Promicromonospora sukumoe: one gene and its partner. The protein of the gene in region 2 interacts with the protein of the main gene of each other region in a pairwise test. Links are inferred from orthologs where the notes say so. Each region holds a gene or a part of one and is shown on either strand. Other genes may lie near its edges. The genes, in order: FHX71_RS15615 and rsfS.

Region 1 (15,294 bases), on a different replicon or contig from region 2:
CTGTGCGCGCCCGACGGCACCGAGTTCCGCACCCACGTGGACGACGCCGCGCACCGCTCGGCGTTGGTCGTCACCGCGGCGATCGGGCTGCTGGGCGGCTGATCCGGGTTCCGGCGGGCGGCGCGACGGCGTCGAGCTGCGGCGTCGAGCTGCCAGGGCACTGTGCCGCTGAGCGGCGTCGGGCCGCGCCGTCGGGCCGGGCGTCGTCGGGCCGCGTCGTCGGGCCGGGCGTCGTCGGGCCCCTGCCCTACGCGGCGTCGGTCTCGCGCGCGCCCGCCCGGAGCCGCGCCACGGCGTGGCCGAGCAGCGCGGCCCGGCGGGGGTCGCGGCGGGCGTGCACGACGATGCGCCGCGCCACGGCCGGCCGGACCACGGGCCGGGCGACGAGGCCGTCGGGCAGCCGGGTGACGGCCAGCCGTGGGAGCACCGTCACCCCGATGCCCGCCGCCACCAGCCGGAGCGCCGCCCGGTGGTCGTCCAGCCGGGCGGCGAACCGCGGGATGAACCCCGCGGCGTTGCACGCCGACAGCACGATCTGCCCGATCGGGCTGTCGTAGATGTCGTAGTCGATCCAGGGCTCGCCGGCGAGGTCCCCGAGGCTGACCTCCGGCTCGGCGGCGAGCGGGTGGGCCTCCGGGAGCACGGCGACGAAGCCCTCGACGGTCAGCTCGTGCCGCGCGTACCCGTCGAGGTGCACCTCGGTGCCGCCGGCGGGCTCGGTCCGGACATCGAGGTCCGGCAGGCGTCGTCCGCGCCCGTCCACCGGCTCGTTCAGGCTGATCTCGACGGTGAGGTTGGGCTGCAGCGCGCGCACCGCCCGCACGACGGCGGGCATCCACTGCTCGGCGGCCGACGCGAAGCAGGCGACGGCGAGGTGCTGCCCCTGGCCGCCGCGCAGGTCGGCGACCACGCGTTCGAGGCGGCCGAAGTCGGCCAGGAGCGCCTGCGCCTGGTCGGCGAGGTGCCGCGCGTCGTCGGTGGCGACGATGCCGCGCCCCTGCTTCTCGAACAGGACGAGGCCGGTCTCGCGTGCGAGGGCGCTCATGTGCTGGCTGATCGTCGCGGGCGAGTAGCTGAGGTTCCGCGCCGCCTGGTTGATGGAGCCGGCCGCCAGGACCGCCCGCAGGATCTCGAGTCGTCGGGGGTTGAGCATGACGTGACTGTACGGGCGTCGCGAACGGTCGCGGGTTTTTGTTTGCTTGTCCTGATCCTTGCGGGCGGCCGAGGATGGCGGCATGACGTTCCGTGACATGACGTTCCAGGACGAGGCGGACCGCCTTCTGATCCGCTACGGACCCAGCTTCAGCCCGCGGCTCATCGAGCGCGCGGAGGGGGCGTACGTCTACGACAGCGAGGGCACGCCGATCCTCGACTTCACGTCGGGACAGATGAGCTCGATCCTCGGGCACGCGCACCCGGACATCGTCGCGACGGTGTCGTCCGCGGTCGCGTCGCTCGACCACCTGTTCAGCGGCATGCTCAGCGCCCCCGTGCTGGGGCTGGCCGACCGGCTGACGGCGACACTGCCCGACGGCCTGGACAAGGCGCTGCTGCTCAGCACGGGCGCGGAGTCGAACGAAGCGGCGATCAAGCTGGCCAAGCTCTTCACGGGCCGCTACGAGATCGTCTCGTTCGACCGCTCGTGGCACGGCATGACCCAGGGCGCGGCGTCGGCGACCTTCTCCGCGGGGCGCCGCGGCTACGGTCCGCCGACGCCGGGCAACCTCGCGCTGCCGACGCCGAACGCCTACCGCTCACCGTTCCGGAACGGCGACGGCTCCTACGACTGGGAGGCCGAGCTCGCGTACGGCTTCGCGCTGGTCGACCAGCAGTCCGCGGGCAGCCTCGCGGCATGCGTCGTCGAGCCGATCCTGTCGTCCGGCGGCATCATCGACCTGCCGCCGGGGTACCTGCGCCGGCTCAAGGAGATGTGCGAGGAGCGCGGGATGCTGCTCATCCTCGACGAGGCGCAGACCGGCCTGGGCCGCACCGGCACGATGTACGCGTTCGAGCGCGACGGCGTTACCCCGGACCTCCTGACCCTCTCCAAGACGCTCGGCGCCGGGCTGCCCGTGGCCGCCGTCGTCACCAGCGCCGAGATCGAGCAGGTCTGCCACGAGCGCGGCTTCCTCTTCTACACGACGCACGTCTCCGACCCGCTGGCGGCCGCCGTCGGGCTCACGGTCCTCGACGTCATCGAGCGCGAGGGCCTGGTCGAGCGGGCCGCGCGGCTGGGCGAGCAGCTCACCGGGCGGCTGCTCGCGCTGCGCGACACGTACGACGTCGTGGGCGACGTGCGCGGGCGGGGCCTGCTGCAGGGCGTGGAGCTCGTGCAGGACAAGGTGAGCAAGGCCCCCGCCGACGCGCTGGGCAACGCCGTCACCGCGGCCTGCCTGGACCGCGGCCTGCACATGAACATCGTGCAGCTCCCGGGGATGGGCGGCATCTTCCGGATCGCGCCGCCGCTGACGATCAGCGAGGACGACCTGCACGGCGGCGTGGACATCCTGGAGGCGTCGCTCAAGGAGGTGCTGGACCGGTAGGTGCTGGGCTGGACCGGGCTGGGCTGGACCGGGCTGGACCGGGCTGGGCTGGACCGGGCTGGGCTGGACCGGCAAGGCTGTCGCGGCCTCAGCCCTTCGCGTCCGCGTAGCTCTCGGTCACGGCGACGCTGAGCGGGAAGTCGACCGGGAAGTCGCCGAACAGGAGCCGCCCGGCCTCTTCGGCGGCGGCCCGCACCTCCTGCGCGACGACGTCGGCGAGCGCCGCCGGGGCGTGCACCACGATCTCGTCGTGCAGGAAGAACACCAGGTGCGGCCGGCGGTCGAACGGCGCCGGGGCGAGGCCCGGCACGGCGTCGTCGGCCGTGACCTGGCCCAGTGCCCAGAGCCGACGGCGGATGGACGCGATCCAGCACAGCGCCCACTCCGCCGCGGTGCCCTGGACCACGAAGTTCCGGGTGAACCGCCCCCAGGAGCGGGTCTGGCTGCGGGCGCGGGACTGGGCGTCGGCGCCGGCGTCCTCGTCGAACGCGGAACCTTGCACGGCGGCCCAGGAGTCCCCGGGCCGCGGCGAGCTGCGGCCGAGTCGGGTGGTGACTACCTCGCCCCGTTCCCCCGCCCGCGCCGCGCGTTCGACCAGTTCGATGGCCTGCGGGAACGCGCGCGCGAGCCGCGGCAGCACCTGGGCGCTGACGCCGGTGGTGCCGCCGTACATGGCGCCGAGCATGCCCACCTTCGCGTGCTCGCGAGAGTCGACGGCGCCGGTCGCGACGATGCCCGCGTACATGTCGGTGCTGGCGCCGTCCTTGGTGCGTCCGGCGGCAGCCATGCGCTCGTCCCGGGCCAGTGCGGCGAGCACGCGGGGTTCGAGCTGGGCGGCGTCGGCGACGACGAAGGTCCAGCCGGGGTCGGAGACCACCGCGCGCCGGACGTTGTGCGGGAGCTGGAGGGCGCCGCCGCCCGTGCTGGCCCAGCGTCCGGTGACCACGCCGCCCACGACGTACTCCATGCGGAACCGGCCGTCGGGAGCCCAGGTGTCGAGCCAGTTCCAGCCGTTGGCGGTGTAGAGGCGGTAGAGGCTCTTGTACTCCAGGAGCGGCGCGATCACGGGGTGGTCGAGCTTCTCCAGCTCCCACTTGCGCAGGCTGCGCGCGCCGACACCGGCGTACTCCATGGCGCGCAGCAGATCGGGGTGAGAGTCGGGGTTGAGCGTGGGCGGGGCGTCCAGCGCGGTCCGGATCTGCTGGGCCAGGGCCTCGAGCTTCGCCGGACGTGCGCCCGGCCGCGGACGCGGGCCGAGCGCCTCGGTGAGGATCTCGTCGTGGATGTCGCCGCGCCACGGGAGCCCGGCGTGGTGCATCTCGGCGGCGGCCAGCGCGCCCGCGGACTCGGCGGCGAGCAGGAGGCGGAGCCGGCCCGGGTCGGTGCTGTCCTTGATCGCGCGGAGCTGGGCGGCCAGCTCCGCGACGGGGTCGAGCGGGTCGGCGGGTCCGGCGGTGGTGCCGGCTGATGCGGTGTCGGGGGCATGTCGATCTTGGCCCCGTCCGTCTCGGCCCCGTCCGTCTCGGCCCCGTCCGTCTCGGCCCCGTCCGTCTGGGCCCTGTCCGTCTCCGCCTCGCCCGTCTCTGCCCTGTCCGTCTCCGCTCTGTCCGTCTCTGCCCTGTCCGTCCCGGCCGAATCCGCCTACGCCGTACCCGTCCCGGCCGGGCCCGTCGTCGCCCTGTCCGAATCCGCCCCGCGCCTCGCGTGCCGCGCCGCCTCGGGCCGCCGCATGGGTGCCTCCCGCGCCTGAACCCGCGTGTCCGCGTCGGCCAGCCTCCGGCCGAGCCGGAGGAGCTGTCATCTCGCCGAGGTCGAAGAGCGGCTCGGCACCGGGGTGCCGGTCGGGCCGGACCAGAGCGGCCGCCGTCGGGCCGCCCGGGGGCGGGACGGCGGGCAGCCGGTCCCAGGCCGTGGGCCCGGCCTCGGCGAGCGCCGTGCGCGCCGACAGGGCCGAGGCCCGCAGCACTGCGTGCGCGAGCCGGAGATCGTGCGCGCGGTCGAGCCGGACGCCCTCGGCGAGCAGCCCGGGATACCAGCTGTTGGTGTCGTCCCAGGTCCAGCGGACGTGGGCTGCCTCGTCGACCACCACCTCCTGGGCGAGGGCGGTCGCCTCGACGACCCGCGGTGCGCCCTCGGGCACGCCCGTGTCGGACACCGGCCGCAGGCCGATGCCGGAGCCGTCCTGCGAGACCACCGTGTGCATGGGTCCAGTCTGCCGTGCACCACTGACACTCGGCGGACGACCTCCACCGCCTACCGAGCTCCCCACGGCTCCTCGATGAGTTATCCACAGATCTCAAATCCGCCTAGAAGCACGCACGAATGTTCTATACCGTCGTTCGTGTCGCCGGCAGCAGGCCGGAACGACGGATCGAGGGGGTGGACCGATGGTGCTGGCACAACCGACCGCGACCACCGAAGGCGCACGCTCGCTCGAGGAGATCCTCACGGACCTCCAGACCGTGGCGAGGGAGCTGATCGGTGCAGCAGGCCCGACAGCTCTGGACGAAGCGGCCTTGGGCGGCGGTACCGGGATAGGCGTGCGCCTCACGGCGGCCTCACCGCTTCTGCGCGCCGTCTGCTCGCAGCTGGACATCCTCCGGATGACCTGGCTTCCTCGCATCGAGTCGGACGGGATGTGGGCTCTCGACGGCTCGCGCACGTTCCGGACGTGGCTCGCCCGCCGGGAGAAGGTGACCATGCGCACCGCGAGCCGGGACACGCTCACCGGTGAACGGCTGCTGGAGCACCTTCCGGCCACGCTCGCGGCTGCCCTGAGCGGACGGCTCGGGATGGACCAGGTGCGAGCCATGGTCGACGTCGGCCCGACGTCGGACGACCGGCGCAGGGCACTCGTCAGCCCGGTCGATCCGCCTGGGCCGGCACTGCCCGGCGTCGCGTCGACCGAAGGTCTCGACGTGCCAGGTGTGGACGGCGGCGACGACCCTGCGTCCGACGACGGAGACGCCGCAGGAGATCCTGCGGGAGGGCTGGCCGGAGACCGGGCGTGCGACCTGGCGGGCGACGGTACGGATGACGTTTCAGGCGCTGCGGTTCACGGCCCGACCGGGGAGGAGGTGCTTCTCGACCTGGCCGACCTGCACGGCCCCCTCGTGTTCCGGCGGTTCGTGGACCGGTTCGCCCGCGTCGCCGACCCGGAGTCCGACGAGCGGGGGTACAAGCAGGCCTCCGAGCGTGAGCACCTCGACGTGGCCAAGACCTTCGGGGGCTACCACGTCAGCGGATTCCTGACCGACGAGCACGGCGAGGCGCTGCAGACCGCGATGGACTCGGTGATGGGAGCTCCCACGCCGGGCGACGAGCGCACACCCGGACAGCGTCGTGCCCAGGCGCTTGCCGACCTCGCCCGCACGACGCTCGACAACGGCCTCACGGGAACCGGCGCGGCCGTCCGGCCGCACCTCACCGTGACCGTGTCGTGGACGGAGCTCGCACGCCTGACCGGTCGGTCCCACCCGGCCGGTGAGCACACCGGGCAAGAGCCGGCCGAGCACGAGCACACGGGGCACGAGCACCACAGGGACAAGCGCACCGGCCGCGGGCACGCCGGGGAGGAGCCGCCAGGCCTGACCGACGTCACCGCGGCACCCGCAAGATTCGGCATCTCCGCGTCACTGGTACCGACCGCCACCCTGCGGCGCCTGCTCTGCGACTCCGCAGTGACCCGGGTGGTGTTCGGCCCGGATGGCCAGGTGCTCGACGTCGGACGAGCGCAGCGCACCGTCACCGGGCAGATGCGCCGGGCGGTGATCGCCCGCGACAAGCATTGCGTCTACGTCGACTGCACCCAGCCGCCCGCACGCTGCGAGGTCCATCACGCCGAACGGCACTGGGCCGACGGCGGAGACACCAGCGTGCGGAACGCGGCACTGCTGTGCTGGCACCATCACGACCTCGTCGACAGGACCGGCATGACCATGCGGTGGACCGGGAACCCGGACGGCGCCCGACACTCGGGCTGGACCCTCGTCGACCGGCACGGCCGTGAGCTCGCTCCGGCGGGCACCCCACCCGGTGCGACCTGGCGGCGAACATGACCCGCGCGTGCGACCGACCCGCCAAGCGACCCACGAGGCAGCCGACCGGCGACCAATCGCCCTGCCGACCGAACGTGCAGGTCTACAGAGTGGTTGGTCGCCGGGCGGCACCCTCGCGGTCAGCTCGCGACGTCCGCCACGGCTCGGGCCCGGCCCACGACGAAGGCCGCGTGCAGTACCGCGGGCGGGGTCAGGTCGCCGGCCAGCAACTCTTGAGCCGTGCGCTCCAGCGTCGCCAGGCCGAGGTCCCGGGCCAGGACGCGCGCCTGCTCGACGTCGGACCGCTGCCGGGTGGTCAGCGCCGGCCGGCCCGTGGCCGCGGCGGCCAGCAGGACGTCGCCCAGCAGCAGCGTGACGCGACGCACCGGGGACGGCGGGGCGGCGGGCGGCCGCACGGTCTTGGCCGACGACGCCTGCGCCTTCAGCTTCTTCAGCCGACGTCGCCAGAAGTCCCAGTAGGTGGTCTCGAGCGACCACGGGGGCGTGATCGTGGGGCTGACCAGCCTGATCGCGCTCTTGTCCCGGACGAACAGGCCGACCGGCTCGTCCCGGTCCTCGCGCCGCTCGATCGTCACCGCCACCAGTTTGGACCGCACCGACAGCAGCGTCTGGACCGCCTGCTCGCCCGAGACCGGCAGGCGCAGCAGCCGCGTCTCGCCGTCCGACGTGACGACCGAGAGCGTCAGCTCCTGCCGCACCTCGTCGATGCCGACCTCGCCGACGTCGCGGACCAGCACCAGCCGGACGTTCGCCGGACGCCGTCCGAAGCCGACGACGTCGCGCGGCTGCACTCCGGCGCCGGTGCGCTCGGCGATCACGCGGAGCTCCTCGAGGTCGAACCCGTCGCCCTCCAGTCGCTGGAGCACCGGGGTGCCGCCGGCGCCGAGGCCGCCGTCGGGCTTGGTCCGCACCTTCGTCAGGGCGAACGCGCCCTCGCACAGCGTGCTCAGGGACCTGTTCCACAGGAGCGGACTGGTCCAGCTCCGCTGGAACCTCGGGTCGGTGCCCGACGGGCGGCCCGTCACGAGCTGCCGCACCTGGCCGGAGCCTGGCACGGAGGAGGCGCCCGCCTCGGTCTCGGCGTCCCAACCCAGGTACGCCAGACCGCGCGATCCGCTCTGCGACGTCCACCACCGGGCCCCGAGCGGGACCCAGCGCGGGACGTCGACCTCGTCGTCCGCGCCCTTGCCGGCCTTGCCGGACCCGGCACCACGGCCCGGACCAGAGCTGGCCGACCCTCCGACGACGGCCGGCGCAGATCGGTTGGCAGACCCAGGCTTGGCGGGGTCTGCCAACAGCCCTGCACTGTTGTCCGACCCCGGGCCGTTGGCAGATGCCGCCCTGTCGGCCGCTGCCTGGGTGGAGCCGCCCGGCATCGTCCCGTCGACAGTCGGGTCCGTCGCGCGCTCCAGCACCTCGCACATCGCCCAGACCTCGGCGAGCGTGTCGAGCAGGTCCGACTCCGTGACGGCGTCGTCGCGGCCTGCGAGGCCCGCGACGAGGCCCCCGGTGACCTTGACGAGGCTGTGGAACCGCACGTTGCCGACCTGGTCGGACGCGACCTGGTCGAACCCGGCGACCCGCACCCGGCCTGCCAGCGCGGTCAGCGACTCGGCGTCGTCGGCGCCGAGGTGGGACAGGCCGCCCGACATGAGCCGCCCGACGACGTCGCGCACCTCCGCGAGCACCTCCCGGCGCCGCTTCAGCACCGCCGGGGACGGGGGGCGTGCCGCCGTTGTTCCAGGCTCACCCGGAACACCGGACCCGGCCGCCCCGCCGGCTACCCCACCGCCCGCCCGAGGCACGGACTGCGCCACCACCGGAGCGGAGCCGGACCCCGCAGTGCCGGACGATGCAGCACCAGAAGCCGCCGCACCGGAGGCTCCAGGATCGGACGTCGCAGCGCCCGACGCCGCAGCACCGGCCGGCACGTCGGGTGCGACCCCCGTCGCCCAGAGACAGGCGGTGAGGACGTGCTGGCACACGCCCGCCGTCGGGCAGTCGCACGCCACGGCGGCCGGACCGCGGCCGTCAACACGCACCGTGACGCCGGAGACGTCGAGGACGGCGCCCTTGGCGTCGTGCGACACCTCGGTCACGGTGTCCTTGCGGGCGCGGCGGAGCAGGCCCGCGTTGCCGAGCGCCTTGAGCGCGTCGTCGTCCAGGCCGGCGTAGGGCGCGGCCCAGGCGTAGGTCGTGCGGTCGCTCATGAGAGCACCTCCCCCAGCCACTCGGCGAAACGTTCGGGCGTGAGCGCGGCGACCTCCATGCCGCACTCCGCGAGATGGCGGGCCGTGCCCTGGTCGTAGACGGGTTCGGCCGCCTCGTCCAGGGCCGCGAGCCCGAGCATGGTGACGCCCGACGACGCCATCCGCCGCACGGTCGTCAGCAGGTTGGACACCGATCCGCCCTCGTAGAAGTCGCTGACCAGCGCGACGACCGTCCGCGAGGGGTTGCGGACCTGCTGCTCGGCGTGCCGGACGGCCCGCGCGATGTCGGTGCCGCCGCCGAGCTGCGCGGTCATCAGCACCTCGACGGGGTCGGCGGCCAGGTGCGACATGTCCACGACGGAGGTGTCGAACAGGTAGAGCTGCACGTTGATGCCGGGCAGGCCCGACAGGATTCCCGCGCACACCGCGGAGTACAGCAGCGAGGGAGCCATCGATCCCGACTGGTCGACGAGCAGGATGACGTCCCAGGTCAGGGTGCGCTTCGACCGGGCGGAGAAGCGGACGTCCTGCACCGTCATGCGACCCTCGGCGTCGACGCGGCCAAGGTTGGCACGCAGGGTGCGCTTCCAGTCGAAGTTGCGCGCGACCCGGTGCATCGACCGGCGCGACCGGTCGATACGGCCGTTGACCGCGGTGGTGAACCGGGGCCGCAGGCGCCGCACGATGTCGTCGACGACACGCTTGATGATGCGCCGCAGACCGGAGGCGGCCTGCTCGTTGAGAGCGCCGCGCACCTGGAGCATCGCGACGGCGAGCTCGCGCGACGGTTCGAGGGTCTCGAGCGCGGTCTCGTCCTGCAGCAGCTCGGTGAGGCCGTACCGGCTCACGGCGTCGACCTGCATGCGCTCGAAGGTCTCGCGCGGGAACAGGCTGCCGGCCTCGTTGAGCCAGCCGAGCGCGGTCACGTCGACGCCGTGCGGCTGGGACCCGCCCAGCCCCGCGCCGCCACCGCTGCGACCGCCGCCCTCGCCCGAGCCGCCCGGGCCCCGGCCGACGCGGTGCCCGCGGGCCGTGTACTCCCGGTCGTACAGGTAGCGCAGGGACCGCTCCAGCCCCTGGTCCTGCTGCCCGACCTGGAGCTCGTCGGCCGCGTACCGGCCGAGCACGAGGCGCCAGCGCCGCGCGGCCTCGTCGTCCGAGACCTCGTCCGACACCGATGGCGACCGGCCGGCGACGTCGGGACCGGGCGCCGCCCGATCGATCGCGCTCATGCTTCTCCTCCTGCGGCTTCTCGCGCCGCTGTTCTTGCTGCTGATCCTGCTGTTCCTGCTGTTCCTGCTGCTGTTCCTGATCCCACCGCCACAGCTGCTGCCGGCGCGGCTCCCGCAACACCTCCGGTTCCCGCGGCCCAGTGGGCCAGGCCGTCGCGCTCCAGCACGGCGGTCAGCTCCCGGTCCAGGAGCAGGCCGGTCGTCAGGTCGTCCTCCGACAGCGCGACCCGTACGTCCACCTGGTCGACGCGCGCCCCGGTCCGCTCCGCCACGCGCTTGGCCAGCCGGTGCGTCTCCGTCGGGCGCAGCCAGGTGAAGGCGCGCCGCAGATCCGGCAGTACCGCCAGGAAGGCGTCGCCCTCGAGCGTGCGCAGCGCGTCGTCGACGGCGTCGAACATCTCCGGCGTGTGCAGGATCAGGTCCGGCGCCGCGCGCATCACACCCCCGAGGAAGCGCACAGCCGCTCCCGGGTCGGCTCCCGCGGACAGGGCGCCGCGCACCCGGGTGACCAGGACGTCGTCGGCCACCTCGCCGTCGGTGAAGCCCAGGGCGAGCAGCGCGCCGGAGACGGCGGGTGCGGTGTCCTCGTCGTCGCGCAGGCGCGCGAGCTCGCGCTCGACGGCGATGCGGTTGACGGAGCCGACGCCGTCGGAGCTCGCAGCACCAATGTTCGCCGCGCCCGCGTTCACCGCGTCGGAGTTCGCGCTGTCGGCGGCGGCCGCGTCCCGCAGCAGGGAGCGCAGGCCGATCAGGGTGCCGATCGCGGCGTCCTCGTCCTCGGCCCGGACCTTGCCCAGGTCGCTGACCAGGTACGCCGCGGTGGCGAGCGCCTGGCTGACCAGGTCGAGCAGCTCGCCCGCGTACTCCTCGGCGCCCAGCTCGATCCTCGCCTCCCACAGGCCGAGCAGCCGGCGCGCACCCGAGACGACGGAGTCCACGTTGCGGTCCGTGTCGAGGGTGACGCGGAGCAGCGAGACGATCCGGGGCAGGTGCGACCCCATCCCGATCACCAGCGCCTGCGCGACGAGCCGCGCGAGTGCGTCGACCGACGCCGACCCCGTCCCCGAGGCAGCTCCCGACCCCGCCCCTGCTCCTGACCCAGCCCCAGCACCAGGCCCGGCAGCTGGCGCCGAGCTGGGGCCCGAGCCCGCGAGACGCGCTTCCGCCTCGGTCAGCCTGGCGACGGCGACCGCCTCCAGCGTCGCGCCGAGGTGCACCATCTCCACGAGCCGCGCCTCGACCAGCGGCGTCCAGCAGTACTGCCACTCCTCCGTGATCAGCCCGAGCCCGCGGCCGGCCACGTGGTCCGGACCCGAGACGAGCTGCCCGAAGCCGGCGCCGACAAAGTCGAGCAGCGCCAGCACCTGCCGCTTGGCGCGGTGCGACGCCGTCCGGCGCGCGTCGAGGCGCGCCGTGCGCGGCACCGAGTCGTCGATGGTGAGCTTTACGGCCAGTACCCGCTCGCGCACGTCGCGCACGAGCGGCGGGGAGGCGCTGCCGGGCGGCACGTCGCCCAGCGCCCGGCCGCCGAACACCTCGGCGATCGCGAGCCCCAACGGCCGCTCCGGCTCGCCCGGCCCGCCGACTCCGCCGTCGTCCTGCACGTAGCACGAACGCATCGCGTCCAGCAGGTCGGTGCGACCGGCGAACGCGCGCTCGCGCAGGTCAGCGAGCCGGGTCGCGGACGCCGCGGCGGCGCCCACCTGCGGCAGGCTCACCGCGTGGCCGCGCTCGACGGCGCCTCGGGCGACGTCGACCAGGATCTCCGCGGCGAGGGCGCGCGCGCCGACCGGGCCGGGCGCCGCGAGCGACGCGTCCCCGGTGCCGGAGGCCGCCGTGCCGGATGACGCTGTGCCCGATGACGCTGTGCTGGATGACACCGTGCCCGATGACACCGTGCCCGATGATGCTGTGCCGGCCGCCGCCGTGGCCGATGACGCTGCTCCGCCCTTCGCCGTGCGACGCTTCGCCGCCCCGCGCTTCGCCACGTCACCCTTCAGTGCGACGCTCTTCGATGCGTCGGCCTTCGCTGCGTCAGCCGCGAGAGCCGTGCGAAGTGCTGGGAATGTCTCGGTGTCGCCCGCCAGCTCGCGCAGGTGCGCCGCGTGCAGGCGCTCGTAGTAGCCGGGCGACGGCATGCCCGCGCCATAGCCGCGCAGCCCGTCGAGGCGCTCGTGGTCGTAGCGCACCAGCCAGGCCTCGCGGTGCTGCACCGGGCCGAAGCCACCCTCGGGCTGCCGGTCGCGGACCGGCGCACCCTCCGGCGCGCCGGACAGCGCCTCCACCAGGGCCAGCGTGTGGAAGGCCCCGGTCACGACGAGCACCGGGCCGACGGCAGCACCGTCTGCGCCATCTGCGCTCTCGGCCCGGGCATCCACCCCTGCCTCAGCCGACAGTGCTGCTTCTACTACTGCCTCCCCGATGCGGGCCGACATCCGGGCCTCGCGGTCCAGGGACCCGTCGGCGGCGAGGACGCTCTCCTCGTAGTCGAGTCGGGCGAGCGCAGCCCAGGCGAAGACGTCGTCGAACACCGCGCGCCAGTCGGCCAGCTCGGCGCTGCGCCGCGACTCGAAGAGGTGGTCCCACACCTCGTCGTGATCGCGGCAGCCCAGCCGGCGCGCGAGCGTCGCGACCGCCTCGGAGTGCGCCAGGTACCGCTCGGACATGAGCGTCCGCGCGAAGGGGTCGGGCTGCTCGTCGAGGCCCGACGTCGCGCCCGGCTCACCCGGCCCCGACACCGCGCGCTCCGCGGCCGACCGTTCCCCGAAGGACCGGTCGATGAACCTCAGGTCCGCGCCGACGTCGCGGCCCGCGTGCAGGGCGACCCACTCCGGGGAGAAGGACGCGAGCGGGTAGAACCCCGCGCCCTCCCCGCGGTCGCCGTCGCCCTGCGCTCCGGGCTTCGCACCCGAGCCCGACCCGGAGCCAGACCCAGCACCCGAGCCCGAGTCACCGAGGCTCAGCACCGCGATCGGCGGGCGGGTCGCCTCGTGCAGCAGGTCCGGGATGAGCCGCGTGAACTCCTCCGGCCCCTCGATGAGGACGGCCGACGGCCGCAGCTCCTCGATCGCCGCGCGCACCGCGACGGCGCACGCCGGGCTGTGGTGCCGCACGGGCGCGAAGTAGATGCCGCGCTCGGCCCGCAGCCGCGCCACGGCGTCCGCGGCCGCGCGCAGGCGGTCGGGCGCGAGGTCCCAGACGGCGCCCGCGCGCCGGCCGACGGCGGAGTCCCGCACCGCGGCGCCTTCGCGCACATCAGCGTCGTCCCGCACCTCGGCGTCGGTCAGCGCCGCGGCCCCGCCGCTCACCGCCACAGCGGCTCTGCCGCGGTGAAGAACGCCTTCCAGCGGGCGTCGGTGCGGGCGCGCTCGCGCACCACGTTGTCGACGTAGTGCCGCAGGCGGCGCGCGTCCTCGTCCTCGCCCTTGAGCGCCACGCCGGCCACCTGCCGCGCGACCTCCGCGGCCGTGACCGTGCCGTCCCCGAGGTACCGGGCCTCCAGCGACGCCGCGACGGCGACGTTGACGGCCTCGGCCGTGGACATGACGGTCTCCGGACGCTTGACCGGCGCACCCTCGCGCGTGCTGCCCGTGCGCAGGTCCTGGAACACGGTGACCAGCACCTCCAGGACGTCGCGCGGCACCTCGGGCCGGTCGCCCTCCGGTCCGAGCTCGGCCGCGAGCTGGCGCTGCACCAGCTCGATCTCGAACGCGCGGTCCCGCACCGGGGCCACGGTCTCGAAGCTGAACCGGCGCTTGAGGGCCGCGGACATCTCGTGCACGCCGCGGTCCTTGAGGTTCGCCGTGGCGATCACGGTGAAGCCAGGCCGGGCGGCGACCCGCGCGTCGGGGCCGAGCTCGGGGACCATGAGCTGCTTCTCCGAGAGGATGGAGACGAGCGTGTCCTGGATCTCCGGGGCGCAGCGCGTGATCTCCTCGAAGCGCACGACGCGCCCCTCGCGCATGCCCGTGCAGATCGGCGACGGCACCAGCGACCGCTCGCTCGGGCCCTCCGACACCAGGAGCGCGTAGTTCCACGAGTAGCGGACGTGGTCCTCGGTGGTACCCGCGGTGCCCTGCACCGTCAGCGTCGAGCTGCCCGACACCGCCGCCGACAGCAGCTCCGACAGCATCGACTTGGCCGTACCGGGCTCGCCCACCAGCATCAGGCCCTGGCGCCCCATCAGGGAGACGACGGCGCGGTCGACCAGCGGGTCGTCGCCGTAGAACTTACGGGTCACGCCGAGCTCCTCGGAGCCCACGACGAACGCGCGCACCGCACGCGGGCTCAGCCGCCAGCCCGGAGGGCGCTCGTGCCCGCGCTCGGCGTCCCAGGCGTCGAGGGTCGCCAGCTCGGCGGCGTAGCGGATCTCGGCGGGCGGGCGGATCTCGGCGTTCGTGCCTGCCGCGGCGGTGGTACCTGAAGTGGTGTCCGGGGCAGTGGTGTCCGTGGTCATGACGTCCTTCGGTGCTCGCATATGTCTGGGGATATGTCTGGGGACGCGGCGGCCCAGGTCAGGGCCGCCGCGGTCGGCGTGCGATCAAGGTAGCGGGAGCCACCCACACGCCGGCCGAGGGGCCGGAGCCCCTCGGTGAGAGTGCGGTGGGTGCTGCTCAGTACTGGCTCTTCTTCTCCCAGTCGGCGTCGAAGACCCCGCCGTCGGCCACGTTCACGTAGTCCCGGTAGGACACCGCGAGCAGCACCTTGGGCACGTCCTTGAGGGCGAGCCGGCCCCGGTCGTCCCACGTCCCGGTGCGGCGGAACACGAGATCCTGGACCGCGGCGGTGATGTTCTCCTCGGGCAGGAACGCACCGGTGAACTCGATCTCGACCGTCAGGCCGAGCGTCGGGTAGTCCTTGGTGTAGGCCGAGAACCAGCCGGCGTCCTCCGCCTGCGACCGCGAGTACCCGAGCTTGGTGGCCCGGCCGCGGATCGTGAACGAGTCGCTGAGCCAGCCCCTGCGGGTGTCGATGACGGTCGCGGTGCCCGGCAGGTCCGGCAGCGCATCGGCCGTGCCCGCGCCCGCGTCAGCGCCGAGGCCCTGGTCGAACAGCGGCGTGATCTCGTAGTCCGCGAGGTGGCCGCGCCAGGCGTCCGCGGCCTCGTCCCCGAGGGTGGCGGCGTGCACGAGCGAGACGCGGGCCTCCGCGGGGAGGGTCACGTCCTCGTCGTCGACGTCGATCAGCGCGCCGCCGTCGCCCGGCCGGAACGTCACGACCGAGCCGGCAGCAGAGCCCGCAGCCGAGCCCT
Region 2 (15,434 bases):
ATCGACGGCACCGGCCACAGCCCTTCCATCGCCGCATAGGCGCGCAGGTAGGTGTCGCGCGCCGCGTCGCTCCTGAAGCGTCCGATCCTGACCATGGCATGCCCTCCGTGGGTTTGGTGATATGAACGTATCACTTATGATGGTGCAGACATACCATAAAAAGGACGAGAGGGCGGGACCGCATGCCTCGACTGGCCGACCACGATCAGCGGCGGACGCAGATCACCGACGCCACCCGACGCGTCGTCGCACGCGAGGGCCTGGGGGCGGCGACCTTCCAGTCCGTGGCGGCGGAGGCCGGCATCTCGGTCCGCCTGGTCCAGTACTACTTCGGCACCAAGCGGAAGTTCCTGCTCGCCACCCACCAGGCCGTGGTGGCCGACGCCGGAGCCCGGTTCACCCGCCGGCTCGAGGCCCTCGGTGGGGACCCTGCCCCGCGCGACGTGATCCAGGCGATCCTCGTCGAGCTGCTGCCGACGGACGCCGAGCGGCGCCAGGACACCGTGGTGCTCAACGCCTTCCACACGGCCGCACTCACGGCCTCCGACGTCGTCGCGGAGGACACGCTGGGCGCGCCGCGGTACCTGGTCACCGCTATCGCGGACCAGCTCCGGCGGGCGGGAGCAGGGGCGGCGGCCAGCGCGGGCGGCGCACAGTCAGCCGGCAGCCCGGCCGACGACGCCGCCGGCAGCGCGACCAACGGCGCGGCCGACAGCGCAGCCGACCTGGACGCGGAGCTGATCGTCGCCGCCGCGAGCGGGCTGGCGCAGACGCTGCTGATCGACGCGAGCGCCGCGTCGCGCGCGGACGCACTGCTCGACCGGCTGCTGGACCGCCTGGTCGGACCGTAGGCCGCCCCGCCGGTGCGTCTACAGGCTGGAATAGGCGAGGTAGAACGCAGCCGCGACGACCGCCGTCCCGCCCACGGCCAGGGCGACCGGCAGCACGCCCCGGACGCGGCGCACGAGCACGCCGGCCAGCAGCGCGAGGCCGGCGACGCCGATCACCGTCCAGTAGACCGGGCTGGTGGTCTCCCGGATGATCGTCAGCCCGTAGACCGCCTCGCCCACGCCGATGCCGGCGAGCAGCGCCGTGCCGAACGCCGCGCGGACGCCGTCGGCCCGCAGCCAGGACGCGGCGACGCCGACGAACGGGCCGGCCACCACGCCGACCACCGAGAACAGGAGCGGGTCGTAGTAGAACCCGCGCAGGTCGGCCGCGACGGTGTATCCGAGCACGAGCAGCACGAAGCTCACCGCGCCCAGCACGGCGGCCGGCGCGGTGCGGACCCGGGACCAGTACACGAGCAGGGCCGTGAGCACCGTCCATCCGCTGGCCGAGTTGGCGAAGGACGCGAAGGCGTCCGGCAGGAACCCCTGGGCGTACGACGTCAGGCCGCCCAGCAGGAAGCTCAGGACGACCACGATCCCGGACCGCACCAGCGGGCGGTACAGGTCGGCGCGGGCGGACGAGGTGTCGGCGGTCGTGGTCATGGCCACGAAACTACCGACGCACGCCGCCCCCGGCATCGGGCCCCGGGTGGACGGCGTCGTCAGCCCCAGGGTGGACGACGCCGGCCGCGGCCGGCGCACCGAGCGTCCGGGCGACGTCCCGGACCAGGGCGGGCGTCCGCCGTCGGCCGACCAGCGCGAACCACCGGGCGACCGGGTACGACAGCCGCACCACGAAGTAGTTCACGTACTCCAGCACGCCGAAGGCCCAGACGAGCAGGCAGACCACCAGGGCTCCGCCGTCGGCGCCGGACAGCAGCAGGCCCGCCAGACAGACCGCCAGCAGCACCGGGTTCAGCAGGCGGAACGCCCGGTACGTGAGGGCGACGGGACGCGGCATCCCGCGTCGCCCCGTACCCCGCCGCGGGCTCCCCAAGCGCCCGGAGCCGGGCAACCAGGCGCGCGCGGCGAGCCAGTAGGCGCTGCCCTGCAGCAGCACGACCAGCAACGGCGTCATGGCCCACCACAGCGCGGGCCCGCCGTCATCGCCCAGCCGGGCCGCGACCCCGGGCCGGACGACGACGAAGACCACCACGGCGGCCAGCTCGCCCAGGCCGAGGTTCAGGTAGGTGCGGCGCAGGCCCGCGGCCCCATGGGCGGTCAACCGCGGACCTCCTCGACCGGCTGCCGCAGGATGGTCCGCTGCTTCTCGGGCGCCACCTTGCGGAAGTCGCTGAGGTAGATCTCGTGGTGCCGGCCGGTCCGGCGCAGCCCGCGGCCCGGGATGAACTCGTCGTGCATCCGCGCGAGCGTCCCGGCCTCGGCGTCGAACGAGCCGACGTGCAGCGTCTGCACGCACCGCCCCTCGGCCAGCGTCTCCAGGCGGACGTCGCCGAGCCGGGCCGGGCCGCCCTTCGCCCTGACCTTCTCGTCGACCTTCGCCACGGCGGCGTCGAACATCTCCGGGGTGGTCCAGTCCGGCTGCATGATCAGCAGGGTCCAGTCCCAGCGGGACTTGTCCCGCTGGGACGTGAAGGCGGCCATGTCCTGCGCCCACCACTGCCCCTCCAGGGGCATGACGACGTAGTCGCGCCCGAGCTCGCGCTTGCTCGCGAACTTGAGGGTGTAAGCCACCGGGTAGAGCACCTCGATCGCCTCGGCGAAGGCCGGCGACGTGTTCGGGTCGCCGTGCCCGTCGATCATCAGGTACCACTGCTCGGGCACGTCGACGAGCCGGAACTGGTCCCGCTTCGCCTGGTAGGCGTCGAGGCTCTTCTTGAAGTCGGCCTTGTCCATCGGCTCCCTCTCCGTCACTTCCCACCCTCGCTCATGTCCTTGGCTCAGATCGTTTGGGGGCGACTGAACACCCCGTCGGGGTCGAGCCGCTGCCGCACCCGGCGCAGCCGGGGGACGGCCTCCCCGTAGTAGGCGCGCTCCGCGTCGGGCAGGCGCGGGTCGGGCACGTTCTGGTAGGCCTCGCCGGAGGCGTACGGGCGCAGCGCATCGTGCACAGAGACGAGCCAGTCGCCCGCAGCCCGTTCCGCCGCGGCCATCTCGGCGGGCCCACGCAGGGCCGACGGCGTCCAGTACGCCTCGTGCTGCACCAGGAAGAGGCTGTCCCGGTGGACGAACGCGGTCGCGCCCGGCGCGACCCGGTTGGTCGCCCCACCCAGGGCGACGACGGCGACAACCGCCTCGATGCCCGGCCCGGCCGCCTCGACGGCCCGGGCAGCGGCCTCGACACCAGCGGGCGGCAGCGACCGCCGGAGGAACTGGCTGCGGACGTCGTAGTTGTGGGGATGCGCTTCCGGCGCGGCACCGGATTCGCCGTCCGGCGCGGCGTCCGGTTCGGCGGTGTCCCGTTCCGCGGCAGGCTCGCCCCCGAGCCGGCGCATCGCGTCCGCGTGCGGTTCCTCGCGCACGACGACGTCGAGCGCGCCGCCGGGGAGCCGGTCGACCAGGCCGTCGAGCTCGTCCCGGTCGCCCAGGCTGAACACGGTCACGGAGACCGTGGGGCCGTCTGCGGCGCGCTGGAGGCGCAGGGCCGTCCAGACATGGTCGGGCAGCGACGGCGCCCACTGCTGCCAGGCCGTCAGCACCCGGCGGGCGTCCCGCCACGCCCAGGCCAGGTCCGCCGACGCCGTCGGCCCGGCCGGGTGCGTCCGGAGCTCCAGCCCGGTCACGACGCCGAACGTGCCGCCCCCGGCGCCCCGCAGCGCCCAGAACAGCTCCGGGTCGTCCTCGTCGTCGCAGACGATCTCCCGGCCGTCGGCGGTCACGAGGGTGGCGCGGACCAGGTTGTCGCAGGTCAGGCCGTACGCCCGCGACATCACGCCGTGGCCGCCGCCGAGCGTGAGCCCCGCGATGCCGACCGTGGGGCAGGTGCCCGCGGGGACGGTCGCGCCGTGCGCGGCGAGCCCGTCGTACACGGCGCCCAGCCGCGCGCCGGCCCCGACGGTCGCCGTCCGCCCGGCGACGTCGACCCCCGCAAGACGGCTGACGTCGACGATCAGGCGGCCGGTCCCGCCCGACCAGCCCGCGTACGAGTGCCCGCCGCTGCGGACCGCGACGGGAACACCCGACCGCAGGGCCAGGGCGAGACACTCGGCGACGTCGCCCGCGTGCTCCGGGTAGGCGACGGCCGCCGGCCGCAGGTGCTCGAACCGCCCGTTGAACAGCCGGCGTGCGGCGTCGTACCCCTCGTCCTCGGGGAGCACGACGGCGCCGTCGAGCGACTCCCGCAGGACCTGCCAGGTCCCCGGCTGCCGTGTCGAGCCCGTCCGCATCGGCCACCTCCTCGGAGGACACCCTGCCCTGGAACGCCGCGCCGCGACAGGAAAAGGCCGCGACAGGACAATGTTGCGACCGGAAAAGCAAGAACGCGGGACACCCGTCGGTGTCCCGCGTTCTCGTGGGTGGAGCTGGGGGGACTCGAACCCCCGACCCCCTGCATGCCATGCAGGTGCGCTACCAGCTGCGCCACAGCCCCAAAGGCGTTCGCCCTGGTGGGGGCGAGCGCCGTCAGTCTAGACCGATCCGGCCCGCCTGACCAAAGCGAGGCCGGAGCGCGGTTCAGACCGCCGTCAGGAGACCCCCGGTGGCGGCTCGCGCCCGGTCGAGCCGGGCGCCGACGTCGGCCCAGTTCGCCAGCTTCCAGAACGCCGCGACGTAGTCCGCCTTGACGTTGAGGTAGTCCAGGTAGAACGCGTGCTCCCACATGTCGAGCATGAGCAGCGGGGTGACGCCCAGCGGCACGTTCGCCTGCTGGTCGAAGAGCTGGAACACCAGCAGCCGCCCGCCGATGCTGTCCCAGCCGAGCACCGCCCAGCCCGAGCCCTGGATGCCGGTGGCCGCGGCGGCGAAGTGCGCCTGGAACGCCGCGAAGCTGCCGAACTGGTCGATGATCGCCGCCGCGAGCTCCCCGTCCGGCTCCCCGCCGCCGTCGGGCGAGAGGTTGTTCCAGAACACGGTGTGGTTGGTGTGGCCGCCGAGGTTGAACGCGAGGTTCTTCTCGTGCAGGTTCACCGAGGCGAGGTCGCCGCTCTCCCGGGCCTGGGCCAGCGCGTCGAGCGCGGCGTTGGCGCCGGCCACGTACGCGGCGTGGTGCTTGTCGTGGTGCAGCTCCATGATGCGCCCGCTGATGTGCGGCTCGAGCGCCGCGTAGTCGTAGGGCAGGTCAGGCAGGGTGTAGACGGTCATGTCCGGGTCCTCTCGTCGGATGCTCCCGACGCTAGGACCTCAACCACGGTTCAGGTCAACGAACCGGGGGCCACCGTGACCCGCTTCACACCGGCCCGGCTGACCGGCGTCGGCCCTTGGCCGGAACCCCGGAAACAGAAAATCCGCGGCCCGCCCGATGGGCGGACCGCGGATGATCTCGGTGGAGCTGGGGGGACTCGAACCCCCGACCCCCTGCATGCCATGCAGGTGCGCTACCAGCTGCGCCACAGCCCCGAAATGGTCTCCCCCAGCCGTGCTGGCCGGGCGAGCGTTGCTAGTCTATGCAGACCGACGCCAGGGACCAAATCTAGACCGGCGTGCGCTCGGTCACTGCGTGATCACCGCGTGGTCACTGCCGCGCCTCGGGCCCGGACTGCCACGTGTCGAGCGGGTAACCGGCCCCGACGTTGTGCGCGACGAGCCGCCACGCGGGCGACGCGCCGGGCCCGGAGGCCCGCAGGTGCGACCAGTGCACGTTGTGCAGGCCGTGCAGCCCGCGCCAGACGGCGGGGTCCAGGCCGAGCAGCCGGGTGATGGCCTGCGTGATGGCCGAACCGTGCGACACGACCACGAGCGTCTCCCCCGAGGCCAGGGAGTCGGCATGCCGCAGCACGGCCTCCTCCATGCGCCGGGCGGTGACCGCCTTGGACTCGACGCCGTTCGCCTCCGGCTCGCCGCCGCTGCGCCAGACGGCGTGCTCCTCCGGCCAGCGCTCGGCGATCTCGGCGTCGGTCAGCCCCTCCCAGTCGCCGAACGACCGCTCGCGCAGTCCGGCGTCGGTCACGACGTCCAGGTCGAGGTGCCGCGCGTACGCGACGGCCGTGTCCCGGGCCCGCTGCAGGTCGCTGGCCACCACGAAGGACGCCTTGTGCGACGCCGCCAGCGCCGTGGCGCCCTGCTCCGCCTGCCAGCGACCGACCTCGTCGAGCGGGATGTCGATCTGGCCCTGCAGCCGCAGCCCGGCGTTGTACGCCGTGCGCGCGTGGCGCAGCAGGACGATCGTTCCAGCGGTCACAGGCGGGAGTCCCCGGCGAGGTGGATCGCGCCGTCGTCGGGGTCCTGGTACTCGGCGGCGTCGCCGCCGCCCTGCGCGTCCTCCGGCAGCGGGATGGCCGGGCAGTCCTTCCACAGGCGCTCGAGCGCGTAGTACGTGCGGTCCTCGGCGTGCTGCACGTGCACGACGACGTCGCCGAAGTCGATGAGCACCCACCGGGCCTCGGTCTTGCCCTCGCGCCGGATCGGCTTGACGCCCTCCTTGAAGAGCGCCTCCTCGACGGAGTCCACGATCGCGGAGACCTGACGCTCGCTGGCGCCCGACGCGATGAGGAACACGTCGGTCAGCACGAGCTGCTCGCTGACGTCGAGCGCGATGATCTCCTGCGCCTTGATGTCGCTCGCCGCTCGCGCCGCGATGATCGCGAGCTCGGTGGCCCGCTCGGTCGCCGTCATACCGCATTACCTCCGATGAGGCCGGGCAGACCGCCCGGCAGGGTGCCCAGCAGGGCAGCAGCCTGGTCGGTCGCGATCGAGCTGTCCCCCTCGAGCACGAGCTTCCAGATCAGGAGGCCGAGCACGAACGCCACGACCACCAGGATGATGTAGTGCAGCCAGGTGTACTGCGGACCCTCGTCCTCTTCCTCGTCCCACTCCTCCTCCACCTCACGGCGGGAGGAACGGGACGGGGCCACCGGGCCGGCGGCGAACTGGCCGGGGGCACCGGGGTGCTGCTGGCCGGGCCCGCCGTTCTGACCGGGGCCGGGACCGCCCGGACCGGGCTGGCCGCCGGGGCGGCCGGGGAACGGGGAGCCGGGGGCCGTGGGCGCGCCGCCCGGGGGCGCCGACTGCGGCGATGCCGCAGCGCCGGCCTCCCAGGGGAGCGCGGGCGCGCCGCCCGAGACCGCGCCGCTCGGCGGGCCGCCGACGGGACGGCCCGGGGAACCCGGACGCTGCTGGCCGAGGCCGCCGGGCGCACCGGGTGCGCTCGGCGCACCGGGGCGACCGCCGAACGGCGACGGCGGCTGTTGGGTCGGGGCCGCGGGGGGAGCACCCCACTGCGTCGTCTGGCCGGGGTCGCCGGCGCCGCCAGGAGCCGGGGGTGCGCTCGGCGCGAACCGGCCCGACCGACCCTGCTGCGGGGCGGGCGGCACGGGCGCGCTCGACGGGCGCCCGCCGAACGGGCTGGGCGGTGCGCCCTGCTGGCCGGGACCACCCTGCTGGCCGGGCGCGCCGTGGCTGCCCGGGGCACCCTGGCCGCCGGGGCCGGACGGACCCGGACGGCCCTGGCCCCCACCGGGGCCGAAGGGCGACGGGGCGCCGCCGCCGGGCTGCTGCACGGGCGTGAGCCGGCCCGTCGCGTCCACGCCGCGCGAGCCGCCCGTCGCCTGCGGAGGGCGGGCGACCGGCGGGTTCGACGGGTTCGGCGACCAGCCGCCGTCGGGAGCCGGGGCAGGCGCGGGCGCGCCGCGGTGCGGCGGCTCCTGCTGCTGCCCGCCCTGCGGTGGGTAGGACCCACCGCCGGCGGCGGCCGCAGCGGCAGCCTCCCGCTCGCGGATCTCGCGGCGCGTCATGGGACGACCCTTGTTGTCACTCATCGTGAAGACCTCGATACAGTCCGTGCTTGGCGATGTACTGGACCACGCCGTCAGGCACCAGATACCAGACCGGCAAACCCTCCTCGGCCCGACGACGACAGTCGGTCGAGGAGATAGCTAGTGCAGGAACCTCGAGTGTCGTCACGCCGTCCCGAGGAAGCCCGTCAACGGTGAGCTTGTGCCCAGGCCGTGTGACAGCGACGAAGTGTGCCATGTCCCACAGCTTCTCGGCATCCTTCCACGAGAGAATCTGCTGGATGGCGTCCGCACCCGAGATGAAGAAGAGGTCCGCCTCGGGCCGCTGCGCCCGCAGGTCCCGGAGGGTGTCCACCGTGTAGGTGAGGCCGGCCCGGTCGATGTCGACCCGGCTGACCGTGAACCGCGGGTTGGACGCCGTGGCGATCACCGTCATCAGATAGCGGTGCTCAGCCGGGGTGACCCGCTGCTTCTGCTTGAAGCCAGGACGGCCGGTGGGAACGAAGACGACCTCGTCCAGCTCCAGCTGCGCGACCGCCTCGCTGGCGGCGACGAGGTGACCGTGGTGGATGGGGTCGAACGTGCCGCCCATCACCCCGATGCGCGGCCTGGTCCCAGTGGGGGCGCTCATACGGTGCGTGCGCTCATCTGGTCGTCAGGCTCCCCGTCTCGACGGCTCAGTGCCGGTTGCCGACGTTGCGGAACGCGTACGTCACCAGCAGGGCGGCCACGAGCGCGCCGAAGGCGATCAGGCCCAGGGCGATCGGAGAGATCGGCTCGTTGACGTGCTCCGAGGCGGCCTCGGCAGCCAGGACGGCGGTGTGCAGCACTGGTATTCCTCCCAGTCGAACGTGCTCAGGTGGGCTTTAGTCTCTCACGGACGAATTGCGGCCAGCACACCGCGGAACCCGGTCGCAAGGAGATCCTGCGGAGGTCTGCGGCACGCCAGCGCGCTCTCACGGCTTGATGTGGCCGTCGCCCGTGACCACCCACTTGGTGGTGGTCAGCTCGGTGAGCCCCATGGGACCGCGCGCATGCAGCTTTTGCGTGGAGATGCCGATCTCGGCACCCAGGCCGAGCTCGCCGCCGTCGGTGAACCGGGTCGAGGCGTTGACCATCACCGCGGCGGAGTCCACCTCCGCGACGAACCGGTCAGCCGCGGCGATGTCCCGCGTCACGATCGCCTCGGTGTGCCCGGAGGACCAGGTGCGGATGTGCTCGATCGCCTCGTCCAGCGACGGGACCACCCGCACGCCGAGCTCCAGCGCGAGGTACTCCGTTGCCCAGTCCTCGTCCGTCGCGGGAAGGACGACGGCGCCGTCGGGGGCAAAGGACAGGGCTGCCGGGTCGCCGTGCAGCACCACGCCCGCCCCCGCGAGCGCCGTGAGCGCCGCCGGGAGGAAGGCCGGAGCGGCGTCCTCGTGCACGAGCAGCGTCTCCGCCGCGTTGCAGACGCCGACGCGCTGGGTCTTGGCGTTCATGACGATCGCGACCGCCATGTCGACGTCGGCCGACGCGTCCACGTAGACGTGCACGTTGCCCACGCCGGTCTCGATGACGGGCACCAGGGACTCGCGGACGACGGTCTGGATGAGGTCGGCGCCGCCGCGCGGGATGAGCACGTCCACCAGGCCGCGGGCCCGCATGAGCGCCACACCGCCGGCGCGGCCGTACGCGTCGATCGACTGGACCAGGTCGGCGGGCAGCCCGGAGGCCTCCAGCGCCGCCCGCATCACCGCGACGATCACCGCGTTCGACGACGCCGCGGCGCTGCCGCCGCGCAGGATCGCCGCGTTGCCGGACTTGAGCGCCAGGCCGGCGGCGTCGACCGTCACGTTGGGGCGGGCCTCGTAGATCATGCCGAGCACGCCCATCGGGACGCGGACCTGGCGCAGGCGCAGGCCGTTCGGCAGCGTCTGGCCGCGCACCACCTCGCCGACGGGGTCGGGCAAGGCGGCGACGTCGCGCAGCGCGGTCGCGATCTGGACGATCCGCTCGGGGGTCAGGGCGAGCCGGTCCAGCAGGCCGTCCGACATGCCGTTGGCCCGCCCGCGCTCCAGGTCCTGGGCGTTGGCCGCCACGATCTCGTCGGCGGCCGCCACCAGGGCGCCCGCGACGGCGCCGAGCGCGGCGTCCTTGGTCATGCGGTTGGCCGTGGCCAGGGTGCGCGAGGCGACCTTGGCGCGGCGGGCGACGTCGCGCACCGCCTCGGTGACGTCCTGGGTGCCCGGGGCGGCCGTGCCGGTGGCGCCCGTGGCGCCCGTGGCGCCGGCCGCTCCTGCGGCGCCCGTCGTGTCGGCCTCGCCGGCGCCCGACGGCGGCGGGGTGCCGGCTCCCGCGGAATCTTCTCCGGCAGGGGTCGCCTCGTGGCTCACGATCGTCATGCGTCGAGAGTACGTCGGGGGCGGGCCGATGCCGAGGGCGATTCCGTGGTGCGGACGCGGCCGGTCACCCGGTGCAACGGACCGAACTCGGCGAGATCGGTCGGTTGCGCCGAGATCGGTCGGTCAACCGACCGGTCTCGGTGCAACGGACCGAAGTCGGAAGCACGTCCGGGCAGGAGTCAGCTCAGCCCAGCGGGGCGTTCTCCAGCACCAGGTCGTCCCGGTGCACCACCACACGGTCGTACCCCTCCCCCAGCTCCTCGCGCAGCGCGTACGTGGAGCGGCCGAGCAGCGCGGGCAGGTCGCTCGCGTCGAAGGCGACGAGCCCCCGGGCGACGACGGTGCCGTCGGGCGCGACGAGCTCGACCGGGTCCCCGGCGTCGAACTGGCCCTCGGCCTTGGTGATCCCGGCGGGCAGCAGCGACGCCCGGCCGCCGAGGACGGCCCGCGCGGCGCCGTCGTCCAGGTGGAGGCGGCCCTGCGTACGGGCGGCGTGCGCGATCCAGAGCCGGCGCGCCGAGGTGCGGCGGCCCGTCGCGGTGAAGAACGTGCCGACGTCGTGCCCGGCGAGCGCGGCGGCCGCGTTGGCGGTGAGCGTGAGGACGGCGGGCACGCCCGCGCCGGTCGCGATCCGCACCGACTCCAGCTTGGTGACCATGCCGCCGGTGCCGACGGAGCTGCCGCGCGCGGTCACCTCGACGCCCGCGATCTCCGTGAGGTCGTCGACCAGGGGGATGCGGCGGGCGCCGGGGCGCGACGGCGGCGCGTCGTGCAGGCCGTCGACGTCGGTCAGGAGCAGCAGGGCGTCCGCGCGCACCAGGTGCGACACGAGCGCGGCGAGGCGGTCGTTGTCGCCGAACTTGAGCTCGTCGGTCGTGACGGCGTCGTTCTCGTTGATGACCGGCACGACGCCGAGCGCGAGCAGGCGCTCCAGCGCGCGCTGCGCGTTGCGGTAGCGGGCGCGGCGGACCGTGTCCTCGGCCGTCAGCAGGATCTGCCCGATCTGGATGCCGAACGCGGCGAACTCCTCCTGGTACCGGCCCGCGAGCTGGCCCTGCCCCACGGACGCCGCGGCCTGCATCGTGGCCAGGTCCCGTGGGCGGCTGCCCAGCCCGAGCGGCCCGATGCCCGCCGACACCGCGCCCGACGTGACCAGCACGACCTGGGCGCCTGCGGCCTGCCGGGCCGCCAACACCTCGACGACCCCGCGCAGCGCACCCACGTCGAGGTGCCCGTCCGGGCCGGTCAGCGACGACGAGCCGATCTTGACCACAACGCGCCGGGCGGCGGCGATCACGGCCCGGGCGGTCGGGACGGCCGGCTGGTCCGAACCGCCCGGCCGGCCGTGCCCGCCGTGCTGGTCCTGCCCGTCCGAGGCGCCGTCCTGGGGGTTCACCGAGGGGTCGAGGGAGTTCACACCCTCATCCTCCCCGGAGGCCCGCCGGGAACGCTCGCTCATTCCACGAGCCGGTCACACCACAGACGTGTCAGACGTACAGGTCCCCGGAGGGACCTGTACGTCGACACGTCTGCTGGCCGCTGCGCCTTCGGCTCAGCTGTCCTCGGGGTCGGTCCAGTGGCCCGACTCGCGCTCGGTCCACAGCTCGCGCCGGGCCTCGGCCTTGGCGTCCATGCGCTCGGTGAACTCGCGGCGCTTGTCGCCACGCGTGGGCCGATCGCTCTGGTCGAGCCGCAGGTCGGTGCCACGGCCGCCCAGCAGCTCCGCGCCGGTCTGCAGCGTGGGCTCCCAGTCGAAGACGACGGCGTTCTTCGGGTCGCCGATGCGCACCTCGTCGCCCGCGACGGCACCCGCCTTGAACAGGCCGTCCTCGACGCCGAGCTTCGCGAGCCGGTCCGCGAGGAAGCCGACGGCCTCGTCGTTGTTGAAGTCGGTCTGCCGCACCCAGCGCTCGGGCTTGGTACCGCGGACCTCGAACCAGTAGTCGTGCTCGCCGCCCAGGCGGCGCACGGTGAACTTCGACTCGTTCACGGGGCGCGGACGCAGCACGATCGGCGCGGCCTCCGGCGCGGGGGCGTCCGCGCGGGCCTTCTCCACGACCTCGGCCAGGGCGAACTTGAGCTCGCGCAGGCCCTCGTGGGAGGCGGTCGAGATCTCGAAGACGCGCAACCCGCGCGCCTCCAGGTCGGCCTTCACGAAGTCCGCCAGCTCGCGCGCCTCGGGCACGTCGATCTTGTTGAGGACGACGAGGCGGGGACGCTCGGTGAGCGGCACGCGGCCGCCCGCGATACCGATGTCGCCCGAGTAGGCGGCGAGCTCGGCCTCGATCACGTCGAGGTCGGTGATCGGGTCGCGGCCCGGCTCCAGCGTGGCGCAGTCCAGCACGTGCACGATCATCGCCGTGCGCTCGATGTGCCGCAGGAACTCCAGGCCCAGGCCCTTGCCCTCGCTCGCGCCCGGGATCAGGCCCGGCACGTCGGCGACGGTGAACCGCGACTGGCCCGCCTGGACCACGCCGAGGTTCGGCACCAGCGTGGTGAACGGGTAGTCGGCGATCTTGGGCCGCGCGGCCGAGATCGCGGCGATCAGCGACGACTTGCCCGCGCTCGGGAAGCCCACCAGCGCGACGTCGGCGATGGTCTTAACCTCGAGCTCGACGTCGGCCTCGTCGCCCTCCTCGCCGAGCAGCGCGAAGCCCGGGGCCTTGCGCTTCTGCGACGACAGGGCCCGGTTGCCGAGGCCACCCTTGCCGCCCGCCGCGATGACGTACTCGGCGCCGTCGCCCACGAGGTCTGCCAGGACGTTCCCGTCGAGGTCCTTCACGACGGTGCCGTCCGGCACCTTCAGGACCAGGTCACCGCCGTTGGCGCCGTCCCGGTCGTCGCCCATCCCCTGGGTGCCCGACGTCGCCCGGCGGTGCGGCGAGTGGTGGTACTCCAGCAGGGTGGTGGTGTTCGCGTCGACGACCAGCTTGACACTGCCGCCGTCACCGCCGTCGCCGCCGTCGGGCCCCGCCAGGGGCTTGAACTTCTCGCGGCGGATCGAGGCACAGCCGTTCCCGCCGTTACCGCCGGCGGCGTGCAGAACCACGCGGTCCACGAAGCTGGCCATGTCTCGATCCTCTCAGGTACTGCTCAGGGCGAGCGGCCCGGGGCCGCTCATGAAAAGACGTGAGGGGGCGCACCGTCACCGGTGCGCCCCCTCACGCGAAAGCCGAATCAGACCTCGGCGGCGACGATGTCGATGACCTTGCGGCCACGACGGGTGCCGAACTGCACGGCGCCGGCGTCGAGGGCGAACAGGGTGTCGTCCTTGCCGCGGCCGACGTTCACGCCGGGGTGGAAGTGGGTGCCGCGCTGGCGGACGATGATCTCGCCGGCCTTGACGACCTGGCCACCGAAGCGCTTCACGCCGAGGCGCTGGGCGTTGGAGTCACGACCGTTGCGCGAGGAGCTCGCGCCCTTCTTGTGTGCCATCTGGCTGACCTGTCTTTCGGGACGAAGGAGGAAGAAGAAGTATCTGGCTCGCGCGGGCCCGCTCGTCAGAGCGTGCCCGCAGCGGAAGTCACTTGATGCCGGTGACCTTGAGGCGGGTCAGCGACTGGCGGTGGCCCTGGCGCTTGCGGTAACCGGTCTTGTTCTTGTACTTGAGGATCGTGATCTTGGGACCCTTCTCGTCCCGCACGACCTCAGCGGTGACCTTGACCTTCGCGAGCTTCTTCGCGTCGGTGGTCACCTTCTCCCCGTCCACGAGCAGCAGGGCCGGGAGCTCAACGGTCTCACCGGCTGCCGCCTGGACACGGTCCATGACGACGATGGTCCCGACGGACACCTTCTCCTGGCGGCCACCGGCCTTGACGATCGCGTACACCACGTTCAACTCATCTCTCTAGTCTTGGCGTGCGCGCACGACGGTGTTCACCGGCTTTGCTGTGACTCGCTCCGCCGCGGCGGTCGAGTGCGATGCGCCATGGGCACGCAGGACGGGTGCGCAGACAGCACACCGAAGGACTAGGTTACGCGATGCCCTCAGCGGGTTCAAACCGACGGCGGCGTGGCCTTGGCCACGCGCTCGGCACAGGGCTGTCTGGCGACCCGGAACCGCGTGTGCCTACCCTGGGCTCAGGTGATACGTGATGGTTTCTGAGCCGGCAGCAGAGCACGACGACATCGCCCGGGCGATGCGCGCCGTACCGCGACGCGACTTCCTGCCGCGGTCCCAGCGGCCGTTCGCCGGCCAGGACCAGCCGCTGCCGATCGGGCGCGGCCAGACCTCCTCCCAGCCCACCACGGTGGCCGCCATGCTCCGCCTGCTGCGCGTCCCGCTCGGCGCGCGCGTGCTCGACGTCGGCGCGGGCTCCGGCTGGACGACGGCGCTGCTCGCCTACCTGACGGGACCGCAGGGCTCGGTGCTGGGCGTGGAGCGCGACAGCCGGCTGTCCGAGTGGGGCGCCGCCAACCTCGCCCGGACCGGGATGGACTGGGCGACGCTCGAGCACTCGGCCCCCGGCGTGCTCGGCAAGCCCCGGGAGAACGGCTGGGACCGCATCCTGGTGTCGGCGGCGGCGGCCGCGCTCCCCCGCACCCTGGTGGACCAGGTCGGGATCGGCGGCCGCATGGTCATCCCCGTCCGGACGACGCTGCTGCTCATCGAGCGCCTGCCCGACGGTCGCACGCGCGCGACGGACCACGGCGGATACCGGTTCGTCCCACTGATCGAGGACTGAGCCGGCCCTGACGACCGGCCCAAGAGTCTGGCGAAGGTAAACACATCGTCTTCAACTCTCCGCGAGGCATCCACATCTGCCCCTCGCGACCGTAACCTACGGTCCCGTAGGCTCGAGGGCATCCGCATGACGGGCGACTCCGTCCAACTCCACGGCTGGGAAGTCGACCCCGAGCATGTGAGGACACATGGCCCAAGCTGCCCCCGTCGTCCGCGACGGCTTCCGCCCGACGCAACCCCGTGAGCCCGGTGCAGAGCCCGTCACCAGCACGTACTCGTCGCTGGCCCGCACCGTGCGTGACGCCGGGCTGCTGGGCAGGGCCCACGGGTACTACGCCTGGACCCTCGGTGTGCTCACCGTGGCACTCGGCGGGATCGTCACCGGGTTCGTGCTCCTGGGCGACTCGTGGTTCCAGCTCCTGATGGCCGGCGCGCTCGGGCTCGTCCTGACGCAGTTCGCCTTCGTGGCCCACGAGGCCTCGCACCGCCAGGTCTTCGAGTCCGGCCCGCGCAACGACCGCGTGGGGCGCCTGCTGGCCAACGCCGTCGTCGGCATCAGCTACTCGTGGTGGATGACCAAGCACACCCGGCACCACGCGAACCCGAACAAGATGGGCAAGGACCCGGA

What was found.
Region 1: the proteins of rsfS (region 2) and FHX71_RS15615 interact in binary tests that used the Escherichia coli proteins (3 or more experiments, as listed by UniProt). The link is inferred for Promicromonospora sukumoe from one-to-one orthologs.

Annotation. Positions count from the first base shown.
Region 1 is NZ_JACGWV010000001.1:3,515,060-3,530,353, forward strand. The notes cover bases 12,435-15,294. They hold FHX71_RS15615 (ATP-binding protein), read right to left. Parts: upstream 14,521-15,294; coding sequence 13,348-14,520; downstream 12,435-13,347. Other genes in these bases: FHX71_RS15610 (DUF5682 family protein), read right to left, coding at 12,435-13,351; FHX71_RS15620 (DUF4132 domain-containing protein), read right to left, coding at 14,657-15,294. In the rest of the region: mtnN (5'-methylthioadenosine/S-adenosylhomocysteine nucleosidase), read left to right, coding at 1-102; FHX71_RS15575 (LysR substrate-binding domain-containing protein), read right to left, coding at 248-1,153; FHX71_RS15580 (aspartate aminotransferase family protein), read left to right, coding at 1,236-2,543; FHX71_RS29330 (bifunctional 3'-5' exonuclease/DNA polymerase), read right to left, coding at 2,632-4,746; FHX71_RS15595 (HNH endonuclease signature motif containing protein), read left to right, coding at 5,147-6,601; FHX71_RS15600 (hypothetical protein), read right to left, coding at 6,721-8,811; FHX71_RS15605 (VWA domain-containing protein), read right to left, coding at 8,808-10,043; more of FHX71_RS15610, read right to left, coding at 10,040-12,434.
Region 2 is NZ_JACGWV010000002.1:162,948-178,381, forward strand. Bases 4,902-7,901 are described here. They hold rsfS (ribosome silencing factor), read right to left. Parts: upstream 6,621-7,901; coding sequence 6,183-6,620; downstream 4,902-6,182. Other genes in these bases: FHX71_RS18000 (superoxide dismutase), read right to left, coding at 4,902-5,150; FHX71_RS18010 (histidine phosphatase family protein), read right to left, coding at 5,521-6,186; FHX71_RS18020 (hypothetical protein), read right to left, coding at 6,617-7,762; nadD (nicotinate-nucleotide adenylyltransferase), read right to left, coding at 7,755-7,901. Also shown: FHX71_RS17965 (alpha/beta fold hydrolase), read right to left, coding at 1-95; FHX71_RS17970 (TetR/AcrR family transcriptional regulator), read left to right, coding at 183-851; FHX71_RS17975 (DUF6518 family protein), read right to left, coding at 870-1,493; FHX71_RS17980 (hypothetical protein), read right to left, coding at 1,504-2,115; FHX71_RS17985 (GyrI-like domain-containing protein), read right to left, coding at 2,112-2,747; FHX71_RS17990 (FAD-binding oxidoreductase), read right to left, coding at 2,792-4,237; more of FHX71_RS18000, read right to left, coding at 4,524-4,901; more of nadD, read right to left, coding at 7,902-8,369; FHX71_RS18030 (hypothetical protein), read right to left, coding at 8,416-8,568; FHX71_RS18035 (glutamate-5-semialdehyde dehydrogenase), read right to left, coding at 8,695-10,122; proB (glutamate 5-kinase), read right to left, coding at 10,307-11,539; GTPase ObgE, read right to left, coding at 11,675-13,192; rpmA (50S ribosomal protein L27), read right to left, coding at 13,300-13,557; rplU (50S ribosomal protein L21), read right to left, coding at 13,646-13,954; FHX71_RS18060 (protein-L-isoaspartate O-methyltransferase family protein), read left to right, coding at 14,217-14,807; FHX71_RS18065 (fatty acid desaturase family protein), read left to right, coding at 14,995-15,434. UniProt on the Escherichia coli protein: Functions as a ribosomal silencing factor. Interacts with ribosomal protein uL14 (rplN), blocking formation of intersubunit bridge B8.